Regions from separate parts of the Massilia sp. BHUDP2 genome, predicted to be linked through region 2. Evidence: predicted binding sites of a transcription regulator. Region 2 holds the regulator's gene; each other region holds the start of a gene.

Region 1 (7,665 bases), on a different contig from region 2:
GTCCCTCGCGCACGCGCGCTTCCAGGTCGCAGTGGGTGGCGCTGATCACGCGCACCTCGATCGGCACCGGCCGCGTACCGCCCACGCGCATCACTTCGCGCTCTTCCAGCACGCGCAGCAGGCGCGTCTGCAGGCCAAGCGGCATCTCGCCGATCTCGTCGAGGAAGAGGGTGCCGCCGTTGGCCGCCTCGAACAGGCCGGCGTGGCCGCCGCGGCGCGCGCCGGTAAAAGCGCCTTCCTCGTGGCCGAACAGTTCGGATTCCAGCAGCGATTCGGCGATCGCGCCGCAGTTCACCGCCACGAAAGGACGGTTGGCGGCGCGCGCCGGGCCCTCGCGGTGGATGGCCTGCGCCACCAGTTCCTTGCCGCTGCCGGTCTCGCCCTGGATCAGCACCGTGGCCGGCGAGCGCGCGTACAGCACCACGGTCTGGCGCAGGCGTTCCATCGCGTTCGACTCTCCGCGCAGGTCGTGCAGGCCGCGCCGTGCACGGCGCGCATCGGCGCCCGCGATGCGGCGTCCGCGGCTCGCTTCCAGGTGGGTCAGGCGCGCCATCTCGAGTGCGTCGTCGAAGGCCTGGCGGATCGAGGCGGCCGAGTACAGGAACACCCCGGTCAGGCCCGCTTCCTCGGCCAGGTCGGTGATCAGGCCGGCGCCGACGATCACCTCGACCCCAAGCGCCTTCAGTTCGTTGAGGGAGGCGCGCGCATCCTCTTCGGTCACGTAGGTGCGCTGCGCGATCGCGATGCCGAAGGTGTCGGCGAACTCGGCCAGTTCGCGCAGCGGCGCCTGGTAGGTGATCACGCCGATGCGCCGGGACACGCGGCGGGCGCGCGCCAGGGCCTGCATCACGTCGAAGCCGCTGGCCTTGGCCACCACCACCGGCACCGAGATCCGGCCCTTGAGGTAGGCGGCGTTCGAACCGGCGGCGATCACCACGTCGCAACGCTCGGTCGCGAGGCGCTCGCGCAGCGTGCGCGCGGCTTCGTCGAAGCCGAGGTGGACCGGTTCGATCGTCGCCAGGTGGTCGTACTCGAGGGTAATGTCGCGGAACAGGTCGGACAGGCGCGATACCGATACGGTCCAGATGACCGGCTTGTCGCCGCCGTCGCTGTGGCTGCGTGTGGATGGACTCATGCGGCAAGTGTAGCCGATTCCATGCGCCTGTCTTGAACTTGCAGGGGCAGCCGCTGTCAGTTACGCGTAAGCCAGCGTAAGAATGAGGTAAGGGCGCACCCGTAGGATTGGATCCAGCCCTGAATACCAGGCATCACCAGAATAGATAACAGGAGACACAAGTGGATCAAGACATCGTTCGGCGGGTCAAAGCCGACCCCAACTATCGCAAGCTGGTCACGAAGCGTTCGCGCTTCGGCTGGATCCTCACCTGGAGCATGATGGTCGTGTACTACGGCTTCACCCTGCTCTGCGCCTTCGACAAGGAATTCATGGGTAGCCGCATCGGCGACGGCGTCATGACCTGGGGCATTCCCCTGGGCCTGTTCGTGATCCTGTTCACCATCGTGGTCACCGCCATCTACGTGCGCCGCGCCAACAGCGAGTACGACCAGCTGACCGACGCCATCAAGGCTAACGTGGCCGGCGGCAACGGCAGCGGCAGCGGAAAGAAGGTGGCGGCATGAAGGCCCTGAACCGTTCTTCCGTCGCAGCTGCGCTGCTGCTCGCCAGCGGCGCCGCCCTGGCCGCGCCCGACCTCGGCCAGGCCACCAAGCAGGCCACCAACTGGACCGCGATCAGCATGTTCGCGCTGTTCGTGGTGGCGACCCTGTTCATCACCAAGTGGGCCGCCGCCAAGACCCGCTCGGCCTCCGACTTCTACACCGCCGGCGGCGGCATTTCCGGCTTCCAGAACGGCCTGGCGATCGCCGGCGACTTCATGTCGGCGGCAAGCTTCCTCGGCATTTCTGCCGCCGTGTTCCTGGACGGCTTCGACGGCCTGATCTACGCGATCGGCTTCCTGGTCGGCTGGCCGGTCATCACCTTCCTGATGGCCGAGCGCCTGCGCAACCTGGGCCGCTACACCTTCGCCGACGTGGCCGCCTACCGCTTCCATCAGAAGCCGATCCGCGTGTTCGCGGCTTCCGGCACCCTGGTGGTGGTAGCTTTCTACCTGATCGCGCAGATGGTCGGCGCCGGCCAGCTGATCAAGCTGCTGTTCGGCCTGGAATACTGGATCGCCGTCGTCATCGTCGGCGTCCTGATGATGGTCTACGTGCTGTTCGGCGGCATGACCGCGACCACCTGGGTGCAGATCATCAAGGCGGTGCTGCTGCTGTCGGGCGCTTCCTACATGGCCTTCGCGGTGCTGGCGCAGTACAACTTCAGCCCGGAACAGCTGTTCTCGGCCGCCACCGAGGTGCACGCCAAGGGCGATTCCATCATGGGCCCGGGCACCTTCCTGAAAGACCCGATCTCGGCGATCTCCTTCGGCATGGCGCTGATGTTCGGCACCGCCGGCCTGCCGCACATCCTGATGCGCTTCTTTACCGTCCCGAGCGCGAAAGAGGCGCGCAAGTCGGTGCTGTGGGCCACCACCTGGATCGGCTACTTCTACATCCTCACCTTCATCATCGGTTTCGGCGCGATTGTGCTGGTCGGCACCAACCCGGCCTTCAAGGATGCGGCCGGCAAGCTCCTGGGCGGCAACAACATGGCGGCGGTGCACCTGGCCAATGCCGTGGGCGGCGACATCTTCCTGGGCTTCATCTCGGCGGTGGCCTTCGCGACCATCCTGGCGGTGGTGGCCGGCCTGACCCTGTCGGGCGCCTCGGCGGTGTCGCACGATCTGTACGCCACCGTGTTCAAGAAGGGCAAGGCCAACAGCGCCGACGAACTGAAGGTCTCGAAGATCACCACCATTGCGCTCGGCGTGATCGCGGTGCTGCTCGGGATCGCGTTCGAAAAGCAGAACGTCGCCTTCATGGTGTCGCTGGCCTTCGCCATCGCGGCCTCGGCCAACTTCCCGGTGCTGTTCATGTCGGTGCTATGGAAGGATTGCACCACCCGCGGCGCCACCGTGGGCGGCTTCCTGGGCCTGGCCACCGCGGTCGTGCTGACCCTGGTGTCGAAGTCGGTGTGGGTCGACGTGCTCGGCAACGCCACCGCGATCTTCCCCTACACCTCACCGGCGATCTTCTCGATGGCGGTCGGCTTCTTCGGCATCTGGTTCTTCTCGGTGACCGACAAGAGCCCGCGCGCCGCGATCGACAAGGCCGGCTTCGAAGCGCAGGAAGTGCGTTCGGAAACCGGGATTGGTGCGGCGGCGGCAAGCGCACACTAAGCGCCTGCGCCTGGACCAAACCCCGCTGCGGCGGGGTTTTTTTGTTGCTACAATGTTTCATTTTGCGTTTCATGTTTCGTTTCGTTGAAACAAATGAGCTGTGGAAGCTGCGCCAAGTCCTTGATCCATAAGGAATGTCGGACTGGCACGCCACTTGCATTGGCAAGTGGGTATTCGATCAACGCATCATTCGAAAGGTTTAAAGGCATGAGCCACCACTCCGCCGGCGCCGCGTTCCGCAAGGCCGTCCAGGAAGAATCCCCGCTGCAGGTCATCGGCGCCATCAACGCCAACCACGCGCTGCTGGCCAAGCGCGCCGGCTACCGCGCCATCTACCTGTCGGGCGGCGGCGTCGCCGCCGGCTCCCTGGGCCTGCCGGACCTCGGTATCTCGGGCCTGGAAGACGTCCTGATCGACGTGCGCCGCATCACCGACGTATGCGACCTGCCGCTGCTGGTCGACATCGACACCGGTTTCGGCGCCTCGGCCTTCAACGTCGCGCGCACCGTGCGCTCGCTCATCAAGGCCGGCGCCGCCGCCTGCCACATCGAGGACCAGGTCGGCGCCAAGCGCTGCGGCCACCGTCCGGGCAAGGAAATCGTCAGCAAGGACGAGATGGTCGACCGCGTCAAGGCCGCCGCCGACGCGCGTACCGATGAGGACTTCGTGATCATGGCGCGTACCGATGCGCTGGCCGTGGAAGGCCTGGACGCCGCCATCGAGCGCGCTATTGCCTGCGTGGAAGCCGGCGCCGACATGATCTTCCCCGAAGCCATGACCAGCCTGGAGATGTATAAACAGTTCGCCGATGCCGTGAAGGTGCCGGTGCTGGCCAACATCACCGAGTTCGGCGCGACCCCGCTGTTCACGCTGGACGAACTGCGCAGCGCGAATGTCAGCATCGCCCTGTACCCGCTGTCGGCTTTCCGCGCCATGAACAAGGCGGCCGAGAATGTCTACAACGCGATCCGCCGCGACGGCACCCAGCAGAACGTGCTGGACACGATGCAGACCCGCGCCGAACTGTACGACCGCATCGACTACCACAGCTACGAACAGAAACTGGACGCGCTGTTCGCCCAGAAGAAGACCAAATAATTCAGCCTCAGGAGATTCCACGCATGAGCACCCAGAACAACGAGACCCCAACGTTCAAGCCGAAGAAATCGGTGGCCCTGTCCGGCGTTGCCGCCGGCAATACCGCGCTGTGCTCGGTCGGCAAGACCGGCAACGACCTCCACTACCGCGGCTACGACATCCTGGACGTCGCCACCACCTGCGAATTCGAAGAGATTGCCTACCTGCTGGTGCACGGCAAGCTGCCGACCCAGGCGGAACTGAAGGGCTACAAGGCCAAGCTGAAGTCGTTGCGCGGCCTGCCGCAGGCGGTCAAGAGCGCGCTGGAAGCGCTGCCGGCCGGCGCCCATCCGATGGACGTGATGCGTACCGGCGTGTCGGTGCTGGGCTGCACGCTGCCGGAAAAGGACGACCACAACGTCCCGGGCGCGCGCGACATCGCCGACCGCCTGATGGCCTCCTTCGGCTCGATGCTGCTGTACTGGTACCACTTCAGCCATAGCGGCAAGCGCATCGACGTGGAAACCGACGACGATTCGATCGGCGGCCACTTCCTGCACCTGCTGCACGGCGAAAAGCCGCGTGACTCCTGGGTGCGCGCGATGCACACCTCGCTGATCCTGTACGCCGAGCACGAGTTCAACGCCTCGACCTTCACCTCGCGCGTGATCGCCGGCACCGGTTCCGACATCCACTCGGCCATCACCGGTGCGATCGGCGCCCTGCGCGGCCCGAAGCACGGCGGCGCCAACGAAGTCGCGCTGGAGATCCAGAAGCGCTACGAGAACGCCGACGAAGCCGAGGCCGACATCCGCAACCGCGTGGCCAACAAGGAAGTCGTGATCGGCTTCGGCCACCCGGTCTACACCATCAGCGACCCGCGCAACGTGGTGATCAAGGAAGTGGCGCGTACGCTGTCGCAGGAAGCCGGCTCGATGAAGATGTTCGATATCGCCGAGCGCCTGGAATCGGTGATGTGGGAAGTCAAGAAGATGTTCCCGAACCTGGACTGGTTCTCGGCTGTCTCGTACCACATGATGGGCGTGCCGACCGCCATGTTCACGCCGCTGTTCGTCATCTCGCGCACCTCCGGCTGGGCCGCGCACATCATCGAGCAGCGCATCGACAACAAGATCATCCGCCCGAGCGCGAATTACGTGGGTCCGGAAGACCTGCAGTTCGTGCCGATCGCGGATCGAAAGTAAGCTGGATCATGAACACCAATCACCGCAAACCCCTCCCGGGCACCTCGCTGGACTACTTCGACACGCGCGCCGCGGTCGAGGCCATCCAGCCCGGCGCCTATGACACGCTGCCCTACACCTCGCGCGTGCTGGCCGAAAACCTGGTCCGCCGCTGCGACCCGGCCAGCATGCTAGATGCCCTCAAGCAGATCATCGAACGCAAGCGCGACCTCGACTTCCCCTGGTTCCCGGCGCGCGTGGTCTGCCACGACATCCTGGGCCAGACTGCGCTGGTCGACCTGGCCGGCCTGCGCGACGCCATCGCGGAGCAGGGCGGCGACCCCGCCATGGTCAATCCGGTGGTCCCGACCCAGCTGGTCGTGGACCATTCGCTGGCCGTCGAGTGCGGCGGCTTCGACCCGGACGCCTTCGCCAAGAACCGCGCCATCGAGGACCGCCGCAACGAAGACCGCTTCCACTTCATCGAGTGGACCAAGAAGGCCTTCCAGAACGTCGACGTGATCCCGCCGGGTAACGGCATCCTGCACCAGATCAACCTCGAGCGCATGTCGCCGGTGATCCAGAGCGAAGCCGGCGTGGCCTATCCGGACACCCTGGTCGGCACCGACTCGCACACCCCGATGGTCGACGCCCTGGGCGTGATCGCCATCGGCGTGGGCGGCCTGGAAGCCGAGAGCGTCATGCTGGGCCGCGCCTCGTACATGCGCCTGCCCGACATCGTCGGCGTCGAGCTGACCGGCAAGCCGCAGCCCGGCATCACCGCCACCGACATCGTGCTGGCGCTGACCGAGTTCCTGCGCAAGTCGAAAGTGGTCTCGGCCTACCTCGAGTTCTATGGCGAAGGCGCGTCCAGCCTGACCCTGGGCGACCGCGCCACCATCTCGAACATGGCGCCGGAATTCGGCGCCACCGCCGCGATGTTCTACATCGACGAGCAGACCATCAAGTACCTGCGCCTGACCGGCCGCGAGGAAGAGACCGTGCAGCTGGTCGAGGCCTATGCGAAGGAAGCCGGCCTGTGGGCCGACAGCCTCAAGACCGCCCAGTACGAGCGCGTGCTGTCCTTCGATTTGTCGTCCGTGGTGCGCAACATCGCCGGTCCGTCGAACCCGCACAAGCGCGTGCCGACCTCGGAACTGGCCGAGCGCGGCATCGCCGCCAAGGTCGAGAACGAGCCGGGCCTGATGCCGGACGGCGCCGTGATCATCGCGGCGATCACCAGCTGCACCAACACCAACAACCCGCGCAACATGATCGCGGCCGGCCTGATCGCCCGCAACGCCAACCGCGCGGGATTGATGCGCAAGCCTTGGGTCAAGAGCTCGCTGGCGCCGGGTTCCAAGGCCGTGGCCCTGTACCTGGAAGAGGCCGGCCTGATGCCGGAGCTGGAAAAGCTGGGCTTCGGCGTGGTCGCCTTTGCCTGCACCACCTGCAACGGCATGAGCGGCGCGCTGGATCCGCTAATTCAGCAGGAGATCATCGAACGCGACCTGTATGCGACCGCCGTCCTGTCGGGTAACCGCAACTTCGACGGCCGTATCCACCCCTACGCCAAGCAGGCCTTCCTGGCTTCGCCGGCGCTGGTGGTGGCTTATGCGATCGCCGGCAGCATCCGCTTCGACATCGAGAAGGACGTGCTGGGCGTGGACGCTTCCGGCAAGGAAATCCGCCTGGCCGATTTGTGGCCGTCGGACGACGAGATCGACGCCGTGGTGGCGCAGGCCGTCAAGCCGGAGCAGTTCCGCAAGGTCTACACGCCGATGTTCGCGCGCGTCGTGGACGACGGCGAAAAGGTGAGCCCGCTGTACGACTGGCGCCCGCAGAGCACCTACATCCGCCGTCCGCCGTACTGGGAAGGCGCATTGGCCGGCGAGCGCAGCTTGGCCGGCATGCGTCCGCTGGCGGTCCTGGGCGACAACATCACCACCGACCACCTGTCGCCGTCGAACGCGATCCTGCTGGATTCGGCCGCCGGCGAATACCTGGCGAAGATGGGCCTGCCGGAAGAAGACTTCAATTCCTACGCCACCCACCGCGGCGACCACCTGACCGCGCAGCGCGCCACCTTCGCCAACCCGACGCTG
Region 2 (7,665 bases):
CCAGACCCAAGCCGAACACGATACGGCGCATCGACTTGAGCTGGGCAAGCGAAAATTCGAGCCCGATGGAAAACATCAGGAAGACGACGCCGAATTCGGCCAGCGCATGGGTGGCGGGACTGTCTTCGGCAAGGGCCAGCGCATGGGGGCCGATCAATACGCCGACGGCCAGATAGCCGAGCATCGGCGGCAGGTGCAGCATCCGGAAGGCGACCACGCCCAGCACGGCGCAGCCCAGCAGGAGCAGGGTCAGTTCAAGTCCGGAATGCATCTGCCACGGTTGTTTTTTCGTTATCGTTGTAGTGGTTTGTTACGACTGGCAAGTTTTTTGCTTATCCAATTCGGATATACTGCCACTATGAGTTTAACCGATGAAAAAATAATGCTGAAAAGTTTTGACGCGGACCAGGCCCGCCGTGTACTGGAGCTGGGCCGCGAGACCCTCGCCATCGAAGCCGACGCGATCCGCGCCCTGCATGCGCGCCTCGGCGACGACGACAGTTTCGTGCGCGCCGTGCAGCTGCTGTACGGCTGCACCGGGCGCGTGGTCGTCTCCGGCATGGGCAAGTCCGGCCACATCGGCCGCAAGATTGCCGCCACCCTGGCCTCGACCGGCACCCCGGCCATGTTCGTGCACCCGGGCGAAGCCGCCCACGGCGACCTGGGCATGGTCACCACGCACGACGTGTTCATCGCCATTTCGAATTCCGGCGAATCGTCCGAGCTGCTCGAGATCCTGCCGGCCATCAAGCGCATGGGCACCCCCGTCATCTCGATGACCGGCAAGCCGCACTCGCGCCTGGCCAAGCTGTCCGAGATCCACCTGGACATCTCGGTGGCCAAGGAAGCCTGCACCCTCAACCTGGCGCCGACCACCAGCACCACCGTCACCCTGGCCATGGGCGACGCGCTGGCCGTGGCGCTGCTCGACGCGCGGGGTTTTCGCGAGGAAGACTTCGCCATGTCGCACCCGGGCGGCGCCCTGGGTCGCCGCCTGCTGACCCACGTGCGCGACGTGATGCGCAGCGGCGACGCCATCCCGGCGGTGTCCCCGGACACCCCGCTGACGCGCGCGCTGCTGGAAATCAGCCAGAAGGGCATGGGCATGACCGCCGTCGTCGACGAAGAGCGCCGCCCGGTCGGCGTGTTCACCGACGGCGACCTGCGCCGCCTGATCGAGCGCGTGACCGATTTTTCGAACATCAGCATCCGCGACGTGATGCACGCCAACCCGCGCCGCGTCCATCCGGAACAGCTGGCGGTGGATGCCGTCGCCGTCATGGAAGAATTCCGCATCAACCAGATGCTGGTCGTCGATGGTGAAGGCCGCCTGGTCGGCGCACTGCACATCCACGACCTGACCCGCGCCAAGGTGATCTGATGACGCCAACCGAATTCATGCAGCGCGCGGCGCGCGTCAAGGTGATGATCTTCGACGTCGACGGCGTGCTCACCGACGGCAGCCTCACCTACGGCCCGGACGGCGAAGTCACCAAGACCTTCAACGTGCTCGACGGCCTCGGCATCCAGCTGCTGAACAAGACCGGCGTGAAAACCGCCATCATCAGCGCACGCAAGTCGCCGATCGTGGTCAAGCGCGCCAGTGATCTGGGCATCGCGCACGTCTACCAGGGCATCCACGACAAGCGCGTCGGCTTCGCCGAGCTGCTCGCCGCCACCGGCGTCACGCCGGAAGAATGCGGCTACATCGGCGATGACGTGATCGACCTGCCGCTGTTCACCCGCGTCGGCTTCGCCGTCACCGTGCCCTCGGGCCACCCGGAAGTGCAGCACCGCGCCCACTACGTCACGAAGAATGCTGGCGGGCGCGGCGCGGTGCGCGAGGTCTGCGATCTCGTCATGCGCGCGCAGGGCACCTACGAACAGGCGCTGGCGCCGTATTTCGCGTAACACGGCGATATCGGACACGGGACACGACATGGTCACCTACAAGCGCACCGCCCACCGCTGGAAGCTCCTGACGATCATGATGATCGCGACCTTCTGCGCCTTCGGCAGCTTCTGGCTGGTGCAGGTGATGGAGCAGGAGGACGCCGGCGCCCGCCTCGGCGGACCGGGGGACGAGCCGGACTACATCGTCGAGAACTTCTCCTTCGTGCGCATGACGGAAGAGGGCAAGCCGAGCTACGTGGTGTCGGGCAAGCGCCTGGCGCATACGCCGCTGAACGACGTGTCCCAGGTCGAGGCGCCGGTGATGCAGGGCATGACGCCCGGCCGGCCGCGCATGACCATCGTCGCCAACCGCGCCCAGCTCTACCATGAAGAGCACCGCGTCGAACTGCTCGGCAACGTCGACATCCAGCGCCCGGCCACGCCGACCAGCGAAGCGCTGCGCGTGCAGACGCAGGCGCTGACCGTGCTGCCCGACGAAGAAATCCTCAAGACAGACCAAGCGATCGAGATGCAGCTGGGGGCCGCCACCGTGACCGGCACCGGCATGGTGGCCAACAACGCGACCCAGAAGCTGCACCTGGCCAGCCGCGGCCAGATCGTCTATCCGCCACGCGCGCAGCGGCAGTAGGGCCGCGCCGCGTCAACCCAGGACAAAGCAAGAACATGAAAAAAATCATCGCTGCCGTATTCCTCAGCCTGGCCGCCTTCGGCGCCTCGGCGGAGCGTGCCGATTCGCTCAAGCAGGCCGTGATCAACTTCGATTCCCTCGACGTCGACGAGGTCACGCAGACCCGCATCCTGACCGGCAACGTCGTGCTCACGCGCGGCACCCTGGTGCTGAAGTCCGACCGCGCCCTGGTGAAGGAAACGCCGGAGGGCTACATGAGCGTGACCCTGACCGCCAACAACGGCAAGCTGGCGACCTTCCGCCAGAAGCGCGACGGCGGTCCCGACCTGTGGGTCGAGGGCCAGGCCCAGCGCATCGAATACGACGAGCGCGCCGAACTGGTCAAGCTGTTCACCAGCGCCGAGGTGCGCGAGCTGGAGGGCGGCCGCATGACCAACGAGATCAAGGGCCCCTTCATCTCCTACGACAACCGCCGCGAGGTCGCGCAGGTGCGCAACGATCCCACCGGCCAGAGCAAGGTGGGCGGCGGCCGCGGTACCCTGATCATCGCGCCGCGCCGTACCACGGCGCCAGCCGAAGGTGCAAAGCAATGACGGCAGCCATGAGCGCAAGTACGGACGCAGCGGCCACCGCGGTCGAAGGCTGCAGCACCCTGATCGTCAAGGGCCTGCAGAAGAGCTACGGCAAGCGCTTGGTGGTGCGCGACGTGTCGCTGCAGGTCGAGTGCGGCGAAGTGGTGGGCCTGCTCGGCCCCAACGGCGCCGGCAAGACCACCTCCTTCTACATGATCGTCGGCCTGGTGCCCTCGGACGCCGGCACCATCGACATCAACGGCACCGACATCTCGAGCCTGCCGATCCACCGCCGTGCGGTGCTGGGCCTGTCCTACCTGCCGCAGGAAGCCTCGGTGTTCCGCAAGCTGACGGTGGAGGAGAACATCCGCGCCGTGCTGGAACTGCAGCGCGTGGACGGCAAGCCGCTCACCCGCGACCAGATCAACGAGCGCCTCGACACCCTGCTGGCCGAACTGCAGATCGAGAAGCTGCGCGAGAACCCGGCGCTGTCGCTGTCGGGCGGCGAACGGCGCCGCGTCGAGATCGCGCGCGCGCTCGCGACCAACCCGCGCTTCGTGCTGCTCGACGAACCCTTCGCCGGCGTCGATCCGATCGCGGTGATCGAGATCCAGCGCATCGTGCGCTTCCTGAAGGAGCGCAACATCGGCGTCCTGATCACCGATCACAACGTGCGCGAGACGCTCGGCATTTGCGACCGCGCCTACATCATCAACCAGGGGGCGGTGCTGGCCTCGGGCCGCCCTGACGACATCATCGCCAACGAATCCGTACGGCGCGTGTACCTCGGCGAGCACTTCAGGATGTAATCAAGAGCACCAGGCATGAAACAGTCTCTCCAGCTACGCACTTCGCAGCACCTGGCGCTCACGCCGCAGCTGCAGCAGTCGATCCGCCTGCTGCAGCTCTCCACGCTCGAACTGCACCAGGAGATCGAGCAGATCCTGCACGACAACCCGCTGCTCGAACGGCTCGACGATCCGCTCGACCGCTCGGTGCGGCTTCTGGCGGACGGCGCGATCAATACCGCGCCGGCGAATGGCGAAGCGCCGGCGCCCCAGCCGGGGCAGGAAGGGCAGGAGGGCGCGAAGGCCGAGCCCGAGGGCACGGATGGCGAAGACCATGGGGAGCGTGGCGAGGCGGATGCGGATTGGGGCGGTGAAGGCGGCGGCGCGCGCAGCAGCGACGACGAGGACGGCCGTCCGCAGCTGGAAGCCGACGGCATCACGCTGCGCGAACACCTGACGGAACAGATCCGCCTGACCGGCTGCAGCCTGCGCGATCGCGCGCTGGCCGAGCTGGTGATCGATGCGCTCGACGACAACGGCTACCTGGAAGAGCCGCTCGACGACATCCATGCGCGCCTGCCGGCAGAACTCGAGATCGAGATGGACGAGCTGCGCTGCGCGCTGGCGCTGGTGCAGAGCCTGGACCCGGTGGGCGTGGGCGCGCGCAGCGCGGCCGAATGCCTGGCCCTGCAGATCCGCCGCATGCCGGGCGTGCCCCTGGTGACGCGGCGCCTTGCCTTGAAGATCGTCGAAGGCTACCTGACCTGGTTCGCGCAGCGCGAATACACCAAGCTGAAAAAGGCGCTCGACTGCGACGACGAAGACCTGCGCGAGGTGCAGGCCGTGGTCCGCCAATGCAATCCGCACCCGGGCGCCGCCTTCGGCTCGGGCACGTCCGACTACGTGGTGCCGGACGTGATCGTGCGCCGCGCCAAGGACGGCTGGGCCGTCTCGCTGAACCCGGAAGTGATGCCGAAGCTGCGCGTGAACAGCCTGTACGCGAACCTGCTCAAGCAGGGTAGAAGCGAAAGCCAGATGGGCGCGCAATTGCAGGAAGCCAAGTGGCTCATCAAGAACATGCGCCAGCGCTTCGACACGATCCTGCGTGTTGCCGAGGCAATCGTCGAGCGCCAGCGCAACTTTTTCAGCCACGGCGCGGTTGCCATGCGCCCTCTTGTTTTGCGTGAGATAGCTGATACACTAGGCCTACACGAGAGCACGATCTCGCGTGTAACCACGCAGAAATACATGCTGACCCCGCACGGCATGTTCGAGCTGAAGTACTTCTTCGGAAGCCACGTCGCCACCGAAGCGGGGGGAGAAGCCTCCTCGACGGCGATCCGCGCGCTTATTGCGCAATTGACAGGAGCAGAAGACCCTAGGAATCCTCTATCCGACAGCAAGATCGCGGAGATGCTCGGGGAACAAGGTATGGTCATTGCGCGCAGGACGGTTGCCAAATACCGCGAAGCGCTCAAGATTCCGCCCGTCAGCCTCCGCAAATCCCTGTAAAGCACCTGCCCACTCTCACCTTGTGGCGCGGGCAGGGCACCTTCCCAAAGGAGTGTGTATGAACCTCACAATCAGCGGCCACCATCTCGAAGTCACCCCCGCCATCCGTGAATACGTTCAGAATAAGCTCGAGCGCATCACCCGCCATTTCGACCACGTGATCGACACCCACGTGTTCCTCGCCATCGATAACCTCACTGAAAAAGAAAAACGGCAAAAGGCCGAGATCAACCTACAGGTATCGGGCAAAATTCTGCATGTGGCGAGTGCTGCGCAAGATCTGTATGCGGCCATCGACACCTTGATGGACAGGTTGGACAGGCAGGTTCTGAAACACAAATCCATGCTGCAAAATCATAACCACGTGGCGCACAAGCGCCTTCCGGACAACGGAGAAGCCGCTGCCGCGTAACTGATACGGGTAGCCGCAAACACAGCAAGGGCGTCTGAGGGGACGCCCTTTTTGCTTTTGTACAATACCTGTTACTTTTCCACGCTTCCGTTTGTACAAATGTTCTGTAGAATGCATGTCTTTTCGATCACAGAATACCATCATGACCGATACCGTCCTGACCCGCGTTGCCAACCGCACCGGCGTCATCACGCTCGACCGGCCGAAGGCGCTGAACTCCCTCTCGCTCGACATGGTGCGCGCCCTGAGCGCCATCCTGCTGCAATGGAAGGATGACGCAGGCATCGACGCGGTGGTCATCACCAGCAGCAGCGAGAAGGCCTTGTGCGCCGGCGGCGACATCCGCTTCTTCCACGAGATGGGCCACGTCGGCCCCATGGGCGGCAGCGCGCTGCTGGAAGACTTCTTCACCGAAGAATACGCGCTGAACCACCTCATTCATTTCTACCCGAAGCCCTACATCGCCGTGATGGATGGCGTGGTGATGGGCGGCGGCATGGGCATCGCCCAGGGCGGACCTAGCTGCGGCCTGCGCATCGTGACCGACCGCACCAAGATGGCGATGCCCGAGGTGAACATCGGCCTGTTCCCGGACGTGGGCGGCAGCCACTTCCTGTCGCATGCGCCGGGCCAGCTGGGCCAGTACCTGGGCCTGACCGGCCTGACCATCGGCGCGGCCGATGCGCTGTATGTGGGGTTGGCGGACGTGTACGTGCCGGGCGCGGAACTGGCCGGCCTGATGGCGCTGGTCGAGACGACCCCGGGCGCGCAGCTGCCGGCGGCGATCCGCAGCTATGCGGCGCAATTCGCGGGCCAACTGGGGCCGAGCGAACTGCAGGCGCAGCGCGGCGTGATCGATGCGCACTTCGGCGCCGCCAATGTGGCGATGATCATGGCTTCGCTGGGTCGTGACGAGAACCCGTTCGCGCAGAAGGCGCTGAAGGCGATGCGCCAGCGCTCGCCCCTGATGATGTGCGTGACCCACGAACTGCTGCTGCGCGGCGCCTCGCTGGACGTGGCGGACTGCCTGCGCATGGAGCGCAACCTGGTGCGCCGCAATTTCGAGCACGGCGAAGTGCTGGAAGGCGTGCGGGCGCTGGTGATCGACAAGGACAACCAGCCGAAGTGGAATCCGCCGACGCTGGAGGAGGTGAAGCCCGAGATGGTGGCGCGCTTCTTCGAGCCGGTGTGGCCTGATTACGCACACCCGCTGCGCCACCTGTCCTGACGTTTCTCGTAGGGTGGACGGCTTCGCCGTCCGCGCGTTCAAACAGCCCTTGCGCTGCGACGTCGCATCAATTTATCCCGGAGTTGAACGCGCGGTCGGCAGAGCCGACCACCCTACGGTTTAATGGGACGCGTGCTTCGGCTGCTCGCGGTGACGAATGATCACCCGCTCCGTCTGCCCAAAGTAGGCCCCCAGCCTTTCCGCCATGTAGACCGAACGGTGCTGCCCGCCGGTACAGCCCACCGCCACGGTGAGGTAGGACCGGTTGTCCGTTTTGAACGAGGGCAGCCACTTTGCAACAAAAGCGCGGATATCTTCCAGCATCTCCACCGCGCTCGGCTGGGCGTCGAGGAAGGCGATCACCGGCGCGTCCTTGCCCGTGAGCGGGCGCAGCGCCAGGTCGTAGTAGGGATTGGGAACCGCGCGCACGTCGAACACGAAGTCGGCATCCAGCGGCACCCCCACTTTGAAAGCGAAGGATTCGAAGAACAGGGTCAGCGGGGCATGCTCGAGGTCGGCCAGTTCCTTGACCCAGGCGCGCAGCTTGTTGGCGGACAGTTCCGAGGTGTCGATCACGTGGCCCAGGTTCTCGATCGCCGACAGGCGCTCGC
Region 3 (7,665 bases), on a different contig from region 2:
GCCAAGGTGTGGGCGCAGGCTACCAACAAGCAGGCCATCGTCGTCATGCTGGAGGCAGCAGAGGTATGAGCCAGCTCGTATCCATCAAGGAATGGCTCGGCCATCACGGCGAGCCCATTACCCCCGAAGCCATCCAGTTCACCACCAGGCCGGCCAAGAGCTGCCGCGGCTGCCTGTTCGACGGCCAGCATTCGTCCGTGTGCGATCGCGCCTGCCAGGCTGCTGAGCGCGCGGAACTGGATCACTGCGAGCGCGGCTTTGTCTACGTCGCCAAGCAGGCGGATCCGCGCCAGGTGTCGCTGATCGAACAGGAGCATTGATCATGGCGCGCGCACGAAACATCAAGCCCGGCTTCTTCACGAACGAGGAGCTGGTCGAACTCCCCTTCTCCACTCGCCTGCTGTTCATCGGCCTGTGGACCCTGGCTGACCGCGAGGGTCGGCTTGAGGACAAGCCCAAGCGGATCAAGATGAATCTGTTCCCCGCCGACAGCGTGGACGTTGATGCGGCACTGGACGAACTGCAGGCTTCCGGCTTCCTGAAACGATATGAGGTTGATGGCGCCCGGTTTATTCAGGTGCTCGCATTCAGGAAGCATCAAAATCCGCACAGGGACGAAAAGGCTAGTCTCATCCCTGCACCGGACGGGCACGGTGCAAACACTGTGCAAGCACCGGGTAAGGATGGTGGCAATCCGGCTGATTCTCCGATTCCTGATTCTCCGAAACCTGATACCCCCAACAACAACAACACCGGCGCGAGCGCGCCCGTCGAAGTCGTCGCCCAGCCTGACGACCTTGCCAGCCCAACGGCCGCTCCGCTGCCGCCTGCTCAAGCCCTGCCTGATCCGCAAGACCCGGCCTTGGTGCTGACCCTGGCCCTGCGCCCGCTCGGCGTCTCGGCTCTGTCGACCCATCCGACCGTGATCGCCTGGGCCGACGCCGGCGTACAGGTCGAGACCTTGACCGAAGCGGTGCGCATGGCTCGCGAGCACAAGCCGACCGGCACGATCCCGCCGAACTACCTCGCGCCGATCGTCGACAAGCTGCTCAACCCCGGCGCCGCAGCCCCTGCTGGGCGGGGTTCCGCGCCGGTCAACGAAAAGTTCCACTTCTCGCACCTGGACCGCTCCGGCGACCAGGCTGCAGCGGAAGCCAGCCGACAACGCCACGGCATCACCATGCCGGGCCCTGACGAGGATCTCGAGATATGAGCGACGACAACCTGCAAACCGTTAGCGGCGCACTGTCGCCGCTTGGCTCCGATTGGGCCGCAATTGGCGCGCAATTCGGTGCGAAGCTGGCGATGGTCGCCGGCGAATGCCCGCAGCACGGCCCGGCGGAAGTCCTGACCCGCGCCGGCGCCGCCTGGAGCTGCCCGCGATGCCTCGAGATGGCGATGGCCGCCGAGACCCGTGCACTGTGGCTGCAGACCCGCGCCGCGGACTTGATGGCCACCGCGACCATCCCGGCGAAGTACGTCGGCCAGCGCTTCGTCGCCAGCACCGACGAGCAGCGCATCGTCCTGCGTACCGCGCAGCAGTACCGCGACTTCATCCTGCGTGAGCCGGCCTGGGCGGCGCTGATCCTGGTGGGCATCACCGGCACCGGCAAGACCTTGCTCGCCTGCCAGCTGGGTCAGTCGCTGATCTCCAAGGCCTCGCGCTCGGTCCGCTACATCACCGCCGCCGGCATGATCAGCGAGATTCAGGCCAGCTACGGCCGCGAGGGCAAAAGCGAGGAAGGCGAGATCATGCGCTTCGCTCAGTACGACATCCTGATCCTCGACGAGATCGACGCCATCCGGAACACGGACAACGCCAACCTCCTGCTCACCGAGATCATCAACCGCCGCTACAACGAGGCCAAGCCGGTCATCGTGATCAGCAACCAGCCGTTCGACAACCTGGCGCGCTACGTGGGCGAGCGCGTGCACAGCCGCCTGTACGAGAACGCCTTCGTGTGCGACTTCCGGTGGGCGGATCAGCGGCGCGCTGGCGTCAATCAGCCTGCGCTGCAGGTGGTGCGATGAAGCGCGACCTGATGACGCTGGAGCTCGACCTGGGCGATGAGCGGCCGGCGCCGATCCCTGCACCCGTCGCCCTGCTGATCGAGCGCGGCGCCCTGTTCGTCGTGAACCATAGCGGCGGCAAGGATTCCCAGGCGATGTACCTACTGCTGCGCCAGCATGTCCCAGCTGACCAGTTGGCGATCGTGCACGCCGACCTGGGCGCTGTCGAATGGGCTGGGGCGTATGAGCACATCCTCGCCACTACGGCCGGCGAGCCGATCCACGTCTGCCGGGCGCGCCGGACCCTGCTGGAGATGATCGAGGAACGCGGCATGTTCCCGTCACCGCAGCAGCGTCAATGCACCAGCGATCTAAAGCGGGGCCCGATTGAGCGGACGATCCGCGAAATTACCCGGGCGCGCAAGGAGGCCGGGCACCCAGCCTGGGGCCTGATTGTCAACTGCATGGGGATGCGCGCCGAGGAGTCGGCGAACCGCGCCAGGCTGGCGACGTTCAAGCTACACGCCGGGAATAGCAAGGCTGGCCGCGAGTGGTATGACTGGCTGCCCATTCACGCCTGGTCGGAGGCCGATGTGTTCGCCGCCATCGCTGCCGCCGGCCAAAAGCCGCACGTGATCTACGCCTTGGGTATGCGGCGCTTCTCATGTGTCTTTTGCATCTACGCCACCGACGAAGACCTCAAGACCGCCGCCACCCTGGCTACCACTCGCCCCGAGCTCGTCAACGACCCGGGCATCTACCGCAAGTACGCCGGCCTGGAGCGCAGCACCGGCCAGGTAATGATGATGCCGAAGAATGGCGTCCGTCGCTCGCTGGAGCAAATCACTGGAGTCGCCGCATGAACCGCTCCCCCATCGCCCGCGCCAGCACCCTCAAGCCGGGCCCGAGAACGCGCAAGTGCGCCGTCAAGGGCTGCGGTAACCGCTTCCAGCCGCGGAGCATGATGCACAAGGTCTGCGGCCCGGAATGCGCTGAAGTGCACGCGGTAGCGGAGCGGAAGCGCCTGGCCGCCAAGCTCGCCGCCGCCGACCGCGCCGAGACCAAGGCGAAGCTGGCCAAGTTCAAGCGCCGCCCTCAGTACGTCGCCGAGGCGCAAGAGGCCTTCAACGAGTACATCAGAGAGCGGGACCGGAATCAGCCCTGCATTTGCTGCGGCTCCTTCCAGGCCGCCGGCGAAGGCTCGCTCGTTGGCGGCGGCTGGGATGCCGGCCATTACATCAGCCGCGGCCACGCTTCGCACTTGCGCTTCGATGAGCGCAACGTGCACAAGCAGCGGAAGGGCTGCAACAAGCCGGGCGGCACGACCCGCGCCAAGTACCGGGCCGGCCTGGTGGGGCGCTATGGCGAGCAGTACGTCGCCGAGCTGGAAGCGCTCGAGTACGCGCCGCCGAGCCGGGATCTGACGATTGCAGAGCTGGTGCGGATCAAAGAGACCTATCGCGCGAAGCTGCGCGAACTGAAGAGGGAGGCGGCGTGAACTCCTTGTATGGAATGCCGGTGATCGTGAACCCGATGCTTGACGATGTGCCCAAGATGCGCCTGAGCGAGAGTGTGCGTCAGATCGTGACGCCCGAGTTCGCCGCCTCGGTCGATCGCTGGATGCTCGACTTCTTCGGTGCTGAGAATCGAGTGCTGGTCCTACAGGGGCAAACTTTCGTCGTTGGGCCAAAGACGCTGGCTGCACTCAGACTGCAAGGGAAGTTCCTGCCATGACGAACAGCGAACGACTTCATGCCTGGATCGGCGAGCACATGCCCGAGATCGCTCAGGATTTGGCCTGCAGGAACCCGGCCCTGTTCCGCGCTCGCCTCAACGCCCTCACCGGCGCCCAGGTATGCAGCTGCGACACGATAGAAGACGGAAGCGCCCGGTTCCTCGCGGCGCTTCGAGATTTGACAGGAGAGCTATGACCGAACGCCGCGCAACGATTACCCTGAGCTGGCGCCCGGGCATGCCCACGCGCCGGGAAGACGACTACCGCGAGGTGACCCATTTCCAGCCGGTGAATTGCCCTCGCCCTGCGTCGGCTGTGCAAGAGCAGCGCGCCATCGAGTCGCGCCTGATCAACTGGAGCCGCTGGACGACTGCCCCAATGCACAGCCGCGTCGCCTCCAGCCAGACCGGGGCCATATGCGACCGACTGCGCCGCGCTGCCCTGGGTGATCAGGACAGCAGCGACGAGCGCCGCAAGATCGACGAGAACGATGCGCTGCTGATCGAGCGGAACCTCTGGAAGCTGCGCGGCACCCAGCGGTCCCTGCTGCGCATGCACTACGTGAACAACTGGCGGTGGCCGGTCATCTTGCGCATGCTCAGGCAGAAGGTGCGGAAGGCGCACTTCGATATCCTGTTGGCCAACGCGCAGGAGGCGATAGAATATGAGATCGACAATACCAAGAGGGCAAGATGATCAGTCAAAAGCCGGTGCCAAATGACACGGTGCGCCATTACCTGCAGCGCGCAGCGGAAGCGGGCGGGATTCAGGTGAAGTGGGATCAGGAGAACGGGTTCACCCGCTACGATAACAACGCCAGGTGGAATCCTTGGGACGACAACGGCGACGCGCTCGACCTGGCCGAAAAGATGATGATGACGTTCTCGCTTGAGCCCTCCCGCGTGGCCGTGCACTGGGGTCTTTACGGCGAAGAGGAGAACACGCAGGATACGTACGCGACCCTGCGTCGGCTCATCGTGCGTGTTGCAGCCGAGTCAGGAGCCGCCTAAAGCGCTCCAAATTTCTTGACAACAGGAAAACTCAGCGGTACATTCCTAGTCACAACTTAATTCCGTCTAGAAAGACGTGCGGCGGTTCCCTGAAGGGAGCCCGCGGCTTCTCTAGAGTAAAGCCCGCGCCGAAAGGTCAGCGGGCTTTTTGCTTATTACTGCGGCTTGCGACGACGCAGGCCGGCGACACCCAGGGCGCCGATCGCTAGCAGGGCGAAGCTGCCTGGCTCGGGAACGCGACCTGGGCCAATATAGGTTGGCACAGTGCGATAGACCCCCTCGGTGTACCCGCCCATTGAATCGAGATAAGCAATCAGGTCTTTGCTAATCTCGCCTCTTGATGCGGTACCGTAGTGGATCCCGGAAAAGTTTCTGAATCTGCAACCGGTCTCGTCCCAGCACATATAAATCGAATTCTCGTAGGTCGCCATGTAGTTGAAGCTCCCTCCGGTGCCTCGCGAGAAAGTGACGCGCAGGTCGGTGAACTGATCACTGCCGAAGTCGCTGGTCACAGAGAAATTCGTTGGTCCATTCTGCTTAAAATATGTGGTCGTAGCTGCGATTATGGTGCTGCCCTCCCCTTGCTGCGCAGGATACAGGCCTTGTAGGAAGGGGAAGAATGGATTCGGCACATCCTGCCTTATCTGAAAGTCGGCGATGGATTGGTCGTCCTCGTGCATGACAATGAAGCCTGACACGGGACCGCCTAGATTAAACTGGACATAACCAGCTGAGGCATTAGCCGAGAGCAGAGCTGCTGCTGCAAGAGCGATTAGTTTTTTCATGTCTATCCCTAAATATAAGTTGGATGCCAGCTGCTAGAGCAATCAGCGTGCCAGCAAGTAATATTCCTGCAAAATCATAGGGATGGGCACAGGCCAAGTGCGCGCCACGTTGCCCATGTAAAGGCTGCCGACGCTTTTCTATGCGCGCCGCATTACACCTTATCGTATTGCTAATTAGTTAGCTCCCCAGTTACAATCGAAGCTCGACCAGTGGTGTTGGCATAGCTGGTCGTTTAGCCGCCACGCAGGCCCCTGCGCTGGCGGCTTTTTACTGCAGTGTCTCCAATGCTGACGATCAATCAGCATCTTCGCCCCGGCTCGCAACAGCTGGGGCTTTTTTATTCTGAGGTCTGCCATGAGCGTCGAAGCGGAAGTGCTGTGGCTGCGCATCTTGGTGCAGGTATGCCGCGAGCAGTCAATCATCGACGCCAAGCCATGAGCCCCGAGGCTGAGGTTTATCGGGGCGTCATTGTCCGCGCTGTCACCGGCATGCGCCCGGCGATGATCGCCACGGTGGATGACGCGACCCGGCTTGAGTCGCTGTGCGAGCAGCTGGCCAGGGCTGAGCGGATCGGCGAGATGCTTCAGGACCAGGGATTCAACCCTTGCCGCCTTCCGATTGATGAGGCGGTGAAGCTGCTGCTGGAGAAGCCATGAAGCTCACCACCCTCAAGTCCCGGCTGCAGACCGTCGGCCCGCGCCTGTCCGCCCTGCCCGTTGCTACCGGTACCGTAGAGCGTAAGCGAGGCGCTGGGCGGGCGCCGAATTTTCTTTTTTTCTCTACCGTTGGACAGTAAACTTTTACTGTTGAGTGACGGCTCTCGTCACGAGTCAGTGAGGGTGAAATGAGCAAAGCAGATGACCAAGGCCGCAAGGTTTGCGTTGATTGCGGTGTCGAGAAGGACATTTCCGAGTTCGGCATTCATTCACCCGGGTTTCGACGGGCAAACTGCAAAGTGTGTCGTCGGGCGGCTGGCGTTCAATTCCACAAGAAGAACAAGGACGAGATCAACGCCAAAAAGAGAGAGGCTCGAGCTGCAAACGTCGAGTATCACCGGGAGCGCAATAAGCAGTGGTACTACGACAATCACGAGAAGGCAAAAGCAAAGCGCGCAGAGTGGCGGGCTGCGAACCCGGAGCGTATGCGCGCTGCTACTGCTGCATGGCGGGCGAAGCATCCAGATAGGCAGAAGGCCGCCGAGGAGGCATGGCGAGCGGCCAATCCTTGGTTCACGCGGTCCTCATTGATCCGCAGGCGCGCACAGCTGGCGGTTAGCAAGGGAAGGCTTTCTCGAGACATCGTCCAAAGACTCCTTGCCTTGCAGCGTGGTCGTTGCGCGTGTTGTGGTGAGAGTCTTGGTGATGAGTACCATTTAGATCACATAATGCCTCTCGCTCTAGGCGGGGCCAATATTGACGCCAACATGCAGCTCTTGCGGGCAATCTGCAACCTGCGCAAGGGTGCAAAGCATCCGGTTGAATACATGCAGGACAAGGGCTTCTTGCTATAGCAGCACAATAGCCCGAAACCTGTGAAACAAGGGAGTCGGGATGGCTTGGGGCACAAAGAGCCGACACGAGCGCGGCTACGACAGTGCCTGGGTCAAGGTGCGCAACGAGGTGATGAAGCGCGACTGCGGTCTATGTCAGACCTGCCAGCGCGCCGGCCGCACCTCGCTCGCTCACGCTGTTGACCACATCGTAAGCAAGGCCAAGGCTGCAGCCCTTCAGTGGCCCCGCGCCAAGACCGATCACCCATCCAATTTGGAAGCGATCTGCAACCCCTGTCACCTCGTCAAAACGGAGGCTGAGCAGGGGAAGCGGAGGCGGTCGACCGTGGCAATTGGCCCGGACGGCTGGCCTGTCTCGCTCGACTTACGGAATGAAGACGTTATCCCGATGATACTTGAGGAATGCGAGACGCTGCTGGGATAACAATGCTTGGTTTAGCCCTGCAACTGGGTTTCCAGCTGCGTTAGTTAGTCCCAGAGATGCACCCACGGTCTTTGGCAACAAACTAGAAATTCGCATTGCACCAGTAGTTTCAAAAGAAATGAGACCGCGGTCGAAAAGCACATCCACGTGGGCACTCAAAGCGATTCCGTTGTCTGGAGTAAGTCTCTCA

Evidence for each region. Region 2 encodes sigma-54, which starts transcription at its own class of promoters, with help from an activator protein. Its sites were predicted from a motif close to TGGCANGNAANCTGCTTT; they were not measured.
Region 1: prpB (methylisocitrate lyase) is a predicted target of sigma-54. The motif match lies at 3,443-3,460, and genes of this name have one in related genera.
Region 3: ACK6C6_RS08275 (PEP-CTERM sorting domain-containing protein) is a predicted target of sigma-54. The motif match lies at 5,576-5,593, and genes of this name have one in related genera.

The regions. Positions count from the first base shown of each region.
Region 1 is NZ_JBJUVW010000002.1:1,072,414-1,080,078, reverse strand. Features, by position in the region: gene prpR (propionate catabolism operon regulatory protein PrpR) at 1-1,135, opposite strand, end outside; gene ACK6C6_RS15470 (DUF485 domain-containing protein) at 1,297-1,641, shown strand; gene ACK6C6_RS15465 (cation acetate symporter) at 1,638-3,299, shown strand; gene prpB (methylisocitrate lyase) at 3,507-4,397, shown strand; gene prpC (2-methylcitrate synthase) at 4,421-5,581, shown strand; gene acnD (Fe/S-dependent 2-methylisocitrate dehydratase AcnD) at 5,590-7,665, shown strand, end outside.
Region 2 is NZ_JBJUVW010000003.1:232,826-240,490, reverse strand. Features, by position in the region: gene ACK6C6_RS17860 (cation:proton antiporter) at 1-271, opposite strand, end outside; gene ACK6C6_RS17855 (SIS domain-containing protein) at 359-1,381, shown strand; gene ACK6C6_RS17850 (KdsC family phosphatase) at 1,381-1,911, shown strand; gene lptC (LPS export ABC transporter periplasmic protein LptC) at 1,940-2,542, shown strand; gene lptA (lipopolysaccharide transport periplasmic protein LptA) at 2,578-3,135, shown strand; gene lptB (LPS export ABC transporter ATP-binding protein) at 3,144-3,923, shown strand; gene ACK6C6_RS17830 (RNA polymerase factor sigma-54) at 3,939-5,414, shown strand; gene hpf (ribosome hibernation-promoting factor, HPF/YfiA family) at 5,473-5,826, shown strand; gene ACK6C6_RS17820 (enoyl-CoA hydratase/isomerase family protein) at 5,969-7,054, shown strand; gene rapZ (RNase adapter RapZ) at 7,175-7,665, opposite strand, start outside.
Region 3 is NZ_JBJUVW010000001.1:1,820,798-1,828,462, reverse strand. Features, by position in the region: gene ACK6C6_RS08325 (hypothetical protein) at 1-69, shown strand, start outside; gene ACK6C6_RS08320 (hypothetical protein) at 66-320, shown strand; gene ACK6C6_RS08315 (hypothetical protein) at 323-1,213, shown strand; gene ACK6C6_RS08310 (ATP-binding protein) at 1,210-2,031, shown strand; gene ACK6C6_RS08305 (phosphoadenosine phosphosulfate reductase family protein) at 2,028-2,873, shown strand; gene ACK6C6_RS08300 (recombination protein NinG) at 2,870-3,508, shown strand; gene ACK6C6_RS08295 (hypothetical protein) at 3,505-3,744, shown strand; gene ACK6C6_RS08290 (hypothetical protein) at 3,741-3,941, shown strand; gene ACK6C6_RS08285 (hypothetical protein) at 3,938-4,441, shown strand; gene ACK6C6_RS08280 (hypothetical protein) at 4,438-4,755, shown strand; gene ACK6C6_RS08275 (PEP-CTERM sorting domain-containing protein) at 4,911-5,540, opposite strand; gene ACK6C6_RS08270 (hypothetical protein) at 5,826-6,197, shown strand; gene ACK6C6_RS08265 (hypothetical protein) at 6,194-6,337, shown strand; gene ACK6C6_RS08260 (HNH endonuclease) at 6,386-7,051, shown strand; gene ACK6C6_RS08255 (HNH endonuclease) at 7,092-7,475, shown strand; gene ACK6C6_RS08250 (HNH endonuclease) at 7,416-7,665, opposite strand, start outside.